One region of the Pantoea sp. LS15 genome, then DNA from elsewhere that is predicted to be linked to it. Evidence: predicted binding sites of a transcription regulator. Region 1 holds the regulator's gene; each other region holds the start of a gene.

Region 1 (3,282 bases):
CCGAAAACGAATCCGCTTTCGCGCGATGAACAGCTGCGTATCAATAAACGCAATCAGCTTAAACGCGATAAAAATCGTGGGCTTAAGCGTGTCGAACTGAAGCTCAACGCCGACGCCGTCGATGCGCTTAACGAGCTGGCTGAGGCGCGTAATATCAGCCGCAGCGAGCTCATTGAAGAGATGTTGATCGCTCAACTTGAGACATTGCGCAGCCAGGCATAAGTCTGAAAATCCCCTTTATCACCTTTTTCATGTAGCACAGAGTGCAGTCCTGCGCGATAGCTGTTTCCGCAGGGTTGCCAGTTCTGCTATTATTGCCCTTATCCGTGGCCGAATTGCGCCACCATACTATTAAGTTTCAAGAGGTTATTTTACTCATGGCAATCATCGGCATTTTCTTCGGCAGTGATACCGGCAATACCGAAAACATCGCAAAAAACATTCAAAAACAGCTCGGTAAAGACGTTGCTGATGTGCATGACATCGCCAAGAGCAGCAAAGAAGATCTCGAAGGCTATGACATTCTGCTGCTGGGTATTCCAACCTGGTACTACGGTGAAGCCCAGTGCGACTGGGATGATTTCTTCCCGACGCTGGAAGAAGTTGATTTCAACGGCAAGCTGGTTGCCCTGTTTGGCTGTGGCGATCAGGAAGACTACGCGGAATATTTCTGTGATGCGCTGGGTACCATCCGCGACATCATTGAGCCAAATGGTGCGGTTATCGTCGGCCACTGGCCAACGGCGGGCTACCACTTTGAAGCCTCTAAAGGCCTGGCTGATGATGATCATTTCGTGGGTCTGGCCATCGACGAAGACCGCCAGCCAGAACTGACCGCAGAACGCGTTGAGAAATGGGTTAAGCAGATCCGTGAAGAACTGCACCTGGATGATATTCTTAACGCTTGATTTTTATCGTGGCGCAACTGCGGTTGCGCCCGAGCCTCAGGTCGTACCGATTAAATTAATTGCTACAATCTTTTAACTTTTTCGCCCAGACCTGTACAATGTCTCCCTGATAAAATGTGGTTTCTATTGAGCAAGTTTGTCGGTGATACCCCATTTTTATAAGCATATTTTGCCTGAGACTTGCTGTTTTCATTTAGACATGGCAGTTCTATAATGAGACGCATTATCCAAGGTGCATTTTCTGTCACTTCCTACAGAAGTGATTCGTTTAGCAACAGGACAGATTCCGCATGACTGACAACAATACCGCATTAAAGAAGGCTGGCCTGAAAGTTACGCTTCCTCGGTTAAAAATCCTTGAAGTGCTTCAGGGTCCAGACAATCACCATGTCAGTGCGGAAGACCTTTATAAACGCCTTATTGACATGGGTGAAGAAATTGGGCTCGCTACCGTCTATCGCGTGCTGAACCAGTTTGATGACGCGGGCATTGTTACCCGTCATAATTTCGAAGGCGGTAAATCTGTATTCGAACTGACCCAGCAACAGCACCACGATCACCTGATCTGCCTCGACTGTGGCAAGGTCATTGAATTTAGCGATGACTCCATCGAAGCGCGTCAGCGTGAAATTGCGGCTCGTCATGGCATCCGCCTGACCAACCACAGCCTGTACCTGTATGGTCACTGTGCTGAAGGTGATTGCCGCGAAGACGATCACGCGCACGACGCTAAATAACTCAAGCTTTCATACTCTGAGCCAGCCGCAAGGTTGGCTTTTTTTTGCCTGCTATTTGACGCAAAAAAGCCCGGTAGCGTTGTGCTACCGGGCATGATGACAGCAAATTATTTGCTGTTGTTACTGCGGATCTCTTTCCAGATCTGGTCGCAACGCTTCGCCACTTCCTGATCGTTTCCGGTTTTACGTGCCTGAATACAGGCCTGGTAATCCATCACGCGAACGTTTTCCTGTGTGGCGAACTGCTCATGTGCCTTCTCTTTCTTCAGCACATTCAGCACACTCTGACAGGCTTCGATCTTCTCCGGTGAACCTTCCGCCGTGTTGATGCAGGCGCTATACGCCTCTTTAAGACGCGAGTCCTCTTTCGGTGCCTGCTCCTGCGCACACCCCACCAGCCCCGCAGCCAGCAACGCGACGATTACGATATTTTTCATCATGTTCAGTCTCCATTAGAAGATGGTGAATGGAGCGATAACCATGAATTTCACGTCACGCTCATCCTGGAAGATGTTGCCGTAACCACCCGCATAGCTTGGAATGTCGGAGTGATTGTCATACTGGGTGAAGTGCAGTTTGAACATCGTGCCTTTGGCGCGGCCGTCCTGCAGGGTATAGATGGCATCCAGGCTGTAAGAAGACTCTTTCAGGCGATAGTTTGGATCGTAGTAAGCATCCGGTGTGGCCATATCTGCAGGTTTTGCATCCCAGGCATAAGCGTACGATGCACCCACCGCCCAGCCAGGCAGATTCCAGTTTTTCAGGTCATACATTGCACCGAAGAACACCGCTTTTTCGCCGTCGGCGTTGAAGTCAGAGCGGTTATCCCACCAGATATCAAGACGACCGTTAGACGATGCATAGGTTGGGGTCATACGCTGCAGGAAGTACCCCTGCTGCCCTTCTGCCTTCACCCATGTTCCTTCCAGGCGCAAATCGACCTGACCGACTTTGTAGCCGAAGGTGAGAGCCTGCAACCACGCGGTGCCGTCATAGATATCATTGACGCCACCATTACTGACTTTGTCGCGCGTACCGTAGAACTGGTAGCTGGTGCTCAGCGGGCTACCCGCGATATCAAATTTATAGCTGGCCTTGGCAAAGTACTGATCGATGTAACCTTGAGCCTGGCCGAATGCCGCCTCAAGTACCAGGTCGTTTTTAAAGTCGTATTTAGCACCCAGTGAATGGAGATAATCTACTTTGGTTTTCTTATCGTTCTGGTAGAACTTGTCCATTTCAATGTGCCATGGTGCTTTGTACTCGTTGGTCCACATATAGGAGAAGCTCAACGCACCTGCATCACCGTAATCAAAGTTGGCACCCGCTTCCGCCCCCTGGTAAGTACCCGGCATAAAGCTCCAGTGTGGTGCTAACAATGTCTGACCGGTTGGCTGAATATAACCACCGCGCGCCCATACCGGGCCGTATTTGAATTTCGCTGCTGCCTTATACAGGCTGATACCGCTTTTATCTCCTGACCAGTCTTCTTTATAGGCTTTATTACTGGAGGAGAATGCGATTTCGTTCGGGTGGGCACTGTCGCCGTTTTCTGCCATTTCAATTGCCGTGAATGCAGCAATATCCAGACCAAACATATCGGCAGCATAACCAGACTGGAAATCCAGATTGGCGTT
Region 2 (3,282 bases), on a different contig from region 1:
CCGCCTTTATCATCATACAGCGGGAGCAGCAGATCCAGATTCGCACTCTCCAGCGAGAAGTTCTGATCAAGGCCAATATTCACACTGGCCGTGCCAAATTGTTGCAACCACTGTTGAATTTCATTTGTGGCTTTACCTGAACCACTATTAATTAATGAGTTTATAATAGCGTCACTTTTATTATCCTGACTTAATAATGCCCCGGCACCAGAGAGCACCCCGGCAATATTATTTTCACCACTCTTTGTATTGATTTCTACGTTCTGATTTGTTTCAGCATGTGCAGGAAACGAAAACAAGAAGGCATTACAAAACGTGAAGTGCAGATAAAAAAACACCTGCAAACATATTGTTAGCTTTTTATTAACATGCATGAGAATTGACCTGAAAAAGGTGAAAACTAAAGCGTTATCGACTGTCAGCCAGAATATTTTTCAGGTCGAATTATATTCATGCAGATAAATCTCAGATGCTGATATTTTCTTAATTAGAATTTAAGTAAAAATAATCTGATGTGTTGCGAGGAAAAAAGTTTGAAAAAAGCCTGGTGAAATTAACCAGGCTTCATATAAGAATTAACGGGTAATGCCGATATCAGGGATTATTTTTTAGCAGCAAAACGTGCAGCTGCTTCGTCCCAGTTAACAACGTCCCAGAACGCTTTGATGTAGTCCGGTCGACGGTTCTGGAATTTCAGGTAGTAAGCGTGTTCCCACACGTCCAGGCCCACGATTGGGAAACCGGATGCGCCAGAAATGGCTTCACCCATCAGCGGGGAATCCTGGTTGGCCGTTGAAACTACCGCCAGTTTGTCACCTTTCAGTACCAGCCACGCCCAGCCAGAACCGAAACGCGTTGCAGCCGCTTTTTCGAATTCCGCTTTGAAGTTGTCAACGGAACCGAAATCACGCTCGATCGCCGCTTTCAGGTCACCCTGCAGGGTAGTACCGGTTTTCAGGCCTTTCCAGAACAGGCTGTGGTTCGCATGACCACCTGCGTTGTTACGCAGAACGGTTTTCTTGTCCGCTGGCAGTTGATCCAGTTTGGTGATCAGCTCTTCAGCAGACAGGTTAGCGAACTCTGGCAGGCTTTCCAGCGCCGCATTCGCGTTGTTCACATAGGTCTGGTGGTGTTTAGTGTGATGGATTTCCATCGTCTGCTTGTCGAAATGCGGTTCCAGTGCGTCGTAGGCATACGGCAGGGATGGCAGTGTATAACTCATAATCCTCTCCATTAGTGTCGGGCGGCACAGCTGTTAATGCCGCGTAAGCAGTTGGTTCATTATAGTTAATTAAATGATATTGAAAATGATTATCAATGCCGTAATTTTTATAAGGTTATTTGCTTTTGAGTAATGGAGAAATTGTTACTTTTATCATTGGGTTAACACGGAATTGCTCGGCAATTTAATTCTGTTCCGCCACCAGCAGCGCATACGTGTCTGGCTCCAGGGCTTTAAAGATGTGCGGACGATCAGCGGGATAGCAGATGTAATCCCCCGCATTCAGCTCTTCCGCCGCGTCAATCAGGCCGACCAGTGCCCGCCCCTGTGTCACGATAATATGCTCTACCGAGCCAGGCGGATGCGGCTGAGAGAGTCGGTCTGCACCCGGTTGAGTCATCAGAAGGTAAACATCGCGGCGCGCACCCGGTGGACACGCCGCCAGTAAAATGGCTTCATAGTTAGCCTGCCCGGCGACCACTTTGGTCCCTTCACCGCGGCGAATCACCTGCGTGGTCGGTTGTTGTGGCTCCAGTAAACGGGCGAAAGGAATATCCAGCGCCACACAAAGCGACCACAACGTCTCCAGACTCGGGTTGCCATTGCCAGACTCCAGCTGGGACAGGGTGGATTTAGCGATCCCGGCACGGCGGGCAATTTCCGCCAGTGAAAGTCCGGTTCGCTGGCGTTCTCGCACCAGACTTTTGGCGATTACGCTAATTGGCTGCGTCATATAACGGCCTCTTGTTCTATAAATCGAACGAATCGTTCGTCTTGAAAAGCTGTTCTGTTGCGTTCATTATAATGGATACACGTTCGATATGGCTAAAATTGTATGAAGCATCATCTCTCTTGCCTCAAAGGCGACACGATAAAAGCAATCATCCTGGTTTGTCTCGCCGTTGGTGTGGTCGGGATGTCATACGGCTCGCTGGCGATAGCCTACGGTTTTCCTGTCTGGGTACCGTTTGTGCTTTCCATTACCGTACTCGCGGGTGCGTCCGAATTTATGTTTATCGGCATTGTCGCGAGCGGAGGTAACCCTCTGGCGGCTGCGGCTGCCGGGTTGCTGGTGAACGCCCGCCATGTGCCGTTTGGCGTCACGGTACGTGAACTGGTCGGCAAACGTGGTTTGAGTTTTTTGGGCTGTCACATCATGAACGATGAAAGCGTGGTGTTCGGCCTGTCGCAAAAAACGCCCGAACAGCGTAAAGCCGCCTACTGGTTATGTGGTTTAGGTGTGGCGATTATCTGGCCGCAGGGAGCCCTGCTGGGTGCCATGGTCGGTAAACTTCTGCCTGACCCAGAAACCATCGGGCTGGATGCGGTGTTCCCGGCCATTTTACTGGCGTTAGTGGTTCCTGCTTTTAAAAACCGCACCACGCTGATCCGTGCCTGCAGCGGCGCAGTGTTGTCGCTGGCTGCCGTACCGTTTGCTCCGGTCGGTTTGCCGGTTCTGCTGTCTTTACTGGGCCTGGCGGCGAGGAAAAAATAATGGGAAACATGACATTCTTTATTCTGGGTATCGCCATCTTATCGGCAGGGACGTATCTGATGCGTCTGGGTGGCGCAAAGCTCGGCAGCAGGCTGGCACTGTCGGAGCGTTCACAGTCGCTGCTTTCTGACGCGGCAACGGTTTTACTCTTTTCCGTGGCGCTGGCGACAACCTTTTATGAAGGGGAACATTTTGCAGGTATGGCTCGCGTTCTGGGCGTGTCGTTTGCCGTATTTCTGGCCTGGCGCAAAATGCCGTTAATTGTGGTGATCATTGCGGCGGCAGTGGTGACGGCGCTGCTGCGCCTGGCGGGGATCCAATAAAAAAAGCGCCCCGGGGGCGCTCTTTCGACGGTAAAGCGGAATTATTTGTTCAGTTCAGCCGTCATGTGTACGCGATTACCAGAGAATGCCTGAGTAATTTTGTAAGATGACGCGCCAGCGTCCTGAGCCTGTGCAGCGATTTTTGCTTCTGCGCCGTCAATGGTAGAGGCAGTTGCGGTCACAGTCTGTGCTGCGAAAGAACCGAAAGAAGCAGCCAGAGCGATTACAGCGACAAAAGTTTT
Region 3 (3,282 bases), on a different contig from region 1:
CTTAAGATGTGGTACGTGATAGACCGGCAACTCCATGACAAAGGGTGATGCTTCGCCACGCATAATGGTGTGTTTCAGCATTAAGCCGGTCAGGATCGCCATCACAATGCCCAGCACGTACAGCGAGAAGACTGCCAGCGCCCCTTGCTGACCAAAGAAGGCTGCCGCAAAGACCGCAAAGATGGCCAGGCGCGCACCGCAGGACATAAACGGCGCCATCATGATGGTCATCAGACGTTCACGCGGTGCATCCAGGGTACGTGCGCCCATCACCGACGGTACGTTACAGCCGAAGCCAACAATCAGCGGGACGAAGGATTTGCCCGGCAGACCAAGAGCCTGCATCAGACGGTCCATGACAAACGCTGCGCGTGCCATGTAACCGGAATCCTCCAGGAAGGAGAGGAACAGATACATCATGCCGATTTGCGGCACCAGTGGCAGAACGGTGTTGATACCGCCACCGATCCCCTGGGCCAGGAAGATGGTTAGCCATTCCGGGAAGTGCAGGGTGTAACCCACCCACTGAATACCGTGCACGAAGACCGCGACGGAACCCGCATCGAAAATAGGCTGCAGCGCGCCACCGATGTTAATGGCGAGCAGGAACATCACATACATCACCAGCAGGAAGATCGGCAAACCCAGGAAACGGTTAAGCACAATCTTATCTACCGCAGCGGTAAAACGGCTCGGTTCCGCCGTGAGGGCGTTACTGACAACGTCGCAAATCGAGGCGATAGCCTGATAACGTGCATCTGCGATGTGCAGGGCCGGGTCATCCAGCTCGTCGCTAAGACGGGCGATTGTGACATCCAGTTTATCTGCCGCATGCCCGGCGTATGCACGGCTGTAGATATCCCCTTCCAGCATTTGCAGGCCGAGCCACAGACGCTGTTTTGCGGGCATGCTTTTGTCCATTTCCTCTGCCAGCAGACCGGCTTCGCGCAGAAGTGGTTGTGCGTAATGCACCAGCTCAACGTCGCGATTTCCCGCATGACGGTCAATCGCCAGCTTCAGGGCATCAATCCCGCGAGCACGCGTCGACACCAGCGGAACCACCGGGCAACCCAGACGCGCGGAGAGAGCATCGACGTCGATGCGCAGCTTCTGTTTCTCTGCAATGTCGAGCATGTTAAGCGCCACGATGCAGGGAATACCCAGCTCCAGCAGTTGCAGCGTCAGATAGAGGTTACGCTCAAGATTGGAAGCGTCGACCACGTTGATCAGCAGATCCGCGTCGCCGCCAAGAATATAGTGACAGGCAATCTGCTCATCGAGCGAAGTTTGCGACGAAATCGTGGTTAAGGAATAGGTGCCCGGAAGGTCAACCAGTGTGACCTGGTTGTCTGTTGTCGTGAACTGGCCTTCTTTACGCTCAACCGTCACGCCTGCCCAGTTACCCACGCGCTGACGTGCTCCGGTTAACTGGTTAAATAACGTGGTCTTGCCGGAATTCGGATTACCAATTAAGCCAATAGTTAATTTTTTCATTTTAGTAGACTCACTGAAACCGCTGGCTTGTTATTGAGATAAGGCTTCGACTTCTATTAATGCGAGGTCTTTCTTACGCAGCACCAAATTCACGCGGCGGGTTTCGATATGAACGGGATCACCTAACGGGGCAACGCGCACGACCTGGAAAGACGAGCCGGGTAGCATGCCCAGCGACAGCAGCTTTTGCCGATAGGCTGGGCTAATTTCACGGGTAAAACCGGTAATTTTCCATGCACTGTCTGGAGTGAATTGCATAATGCCTGATCCCACGAAGGTTAAATAATCTACTATGCGATGATAATGAGAATAGTTTGTATCAGCAATAATAAAACTGTGACGGAATGTTGTTTGCGGGATTAATTTACGGCCTGTTTGACCTTGCTCAATATTTGCTGAAATGCCTGGAAAACGAAAAGGGGAGTATTTGTTAACGGGGTGATAATTAGTGGTTTAAATATGGCTACACCATATATTTTATTTCCCTGCGGCCTGCTTGCCGGGCGGCACTGCGTTTGCCCGGCCTACAATACTGTATGCCCGGTAAGCGTAGCGCCACCGGGCATTTACGACCTTAGCGTTTTTTACCCATCGCGGCCGCCAGCGCATCCATCATCGCGCTGTTACCTGCAGGCTGCGTATCACGTCCACGCGGTTTCGCGGCTTTAGCGGCCGGGCGCTGCTGCTCGCGACCACCACCATTGCCGCCACGGCGCGCGTTGGTTTCGCCTGGTTGTTCATCCAGACGCATGGTCAGGGCGATACGTTTGCGCTGTAAATCCACTTCCAGCACTTTAACCTTCACGATATCGCCCGCTTTGACCACGGTATGCGGGTCTTCCACGAACTTGTCAGCGAGGGACGAGATATGGACCAGACCATCCTGATGCACACCGATATCCACAAACGCGCCAAAGTTGGTGACGTTGGTCACCGCACCTTCCAGCACCATGCCTGGCAGCAGGTCGTTCATGGTCTCGATACCGTCGGCAAAGGTCGCTGTTTTGAACTCAGGACGTGGATCGCGGCCCGGTTTTTCCAGCTCTTTGATGATGTCAGTGACGGTTGGCACACCAAATTTATCATCGGTGAAATCCGCGGCTTTCAGGTTGCGTAGCGCACTGTTATCTCCCATCAGGTCTTTCAGTGCCTGTTGGGTAGCGGCCAGAATGCGTTCCACCACCGGGTAAGCTTCCGGGTGAACGGTTGAGGCATCCAGCGGGTTATCACCGTGGTTGATGCGCAGGAAGCCCGCACACTGCTCAAAAGCTTTTGGCCCCAGACGGCTCACCTTCAGCAGCTGCTGACGGTTCTGGAACTGACCGTTCTCATCACGCCAGGCGACGATGTTCTGCGCCATCATGCGGGTTAAACCTGCAACACGGGTCAACAGGGGAACGGAGGCGGTGTTCAGATCTACACCGACGGCGTTTACGCAGTCTTCCACCACCGCATCCAGCTTACGTGCGAGCTGAGTCTGGCTTACGTCGTGCTGATACTGGCCCACACCGATGGATTTCGGGTCAATCTTCACCAGCTCTGCCAGCGGATCCTGCAGACGACGAGCGATAGAGACCGCGCCACGCAGAGAAACGTCCAGGTCCGGGAACTCCTGCGCCGCCAGTTCAGATGCGGAATAGACGGATGCCCCCGCTTCACTGACGATCACTTTCTGTGCCGTTACTTTCGGGAATTGTTTCTGCACGTCGAGGTAGAAACGTTCGGTTTCGCGGGATGCCGTACCGTTGCCGATAGCAACCAGCTCCACGTTGTACTTCTCGCACAGTG

The links. The regulator Fur, encoded in region 1, represses iron uptake genes when iron is present. The targets are predictions, from matches to a motif close to ATAATAATGAGAACNACTATCAA.
Region 2: a site for Fur is predicted at 1,296-1,318, ahead of sodA (superoxide dismutase [Mn]). Genes of this name have one in related genera too.
Region 3: a site for Fur is predicted at 1,792-1,814, ahead of feoA (ferrous iron transporter A). Genes of this name have one in related genera too.

What each region holds. Positions count from the first base shown of each region.
Region 1 is NZ_JAAVXA010000021.1:23,536-26,817, reverse strand. It holds gene ybfE (LexA regulated protein) at 1-222, shown strand, start outside; gene fldA (flavodoxin FldA) at 378-908, shown strand; gene fur (ferric iron uptake transcriptional regulator) at 1,199-1,645, shown strand; gene chiQ (ChiQ/YbfN family lipoprotein) at 1,753-2,082, opposite strand; gene chiP (chitoporin ChiP) at 2,098-3,282, opposite strand, start outside.
Region 2 is NZ_JAAVXA010000020.1:24,541-27,822, forward strand. It holds gene HED65_RS21015 (Ig-like domain-containing protein) at 1-374, opposite strand, end outside; gene sodA (superoxide dismutase [Mn]) at 602-1,222, opposite strand; gene HED65_RS21025 (helix-turn-helix domain-containing protein) at 1,407-1,955, opposite strand; gene HED65_RS21030 (AzlC family ABC transporter permease) at 2,058-2,717, shown strand; gene HED65_RS21035 (AzlD domain-containing protein) at 2,717-3,040, shown strand; gene HED65_RS21040 (YdgH/BhsA/McbA family protein) at 3,082-3,282, opposite strand, start outside.
Region 3 is NZ_JAAVXA010000011.1:93,416-96,697, forward strand. It holds gene feoB (Fe(2+) transporter permease subunit FeoB) at 1-1,494, opposite strand, end outside; gene feoA (ferrous iron transporter A) at 1,525-1,752, opposite strand; gene HED65_RS16235 (Tex family protein) at 2,069-3,282, opposite strand, start outside.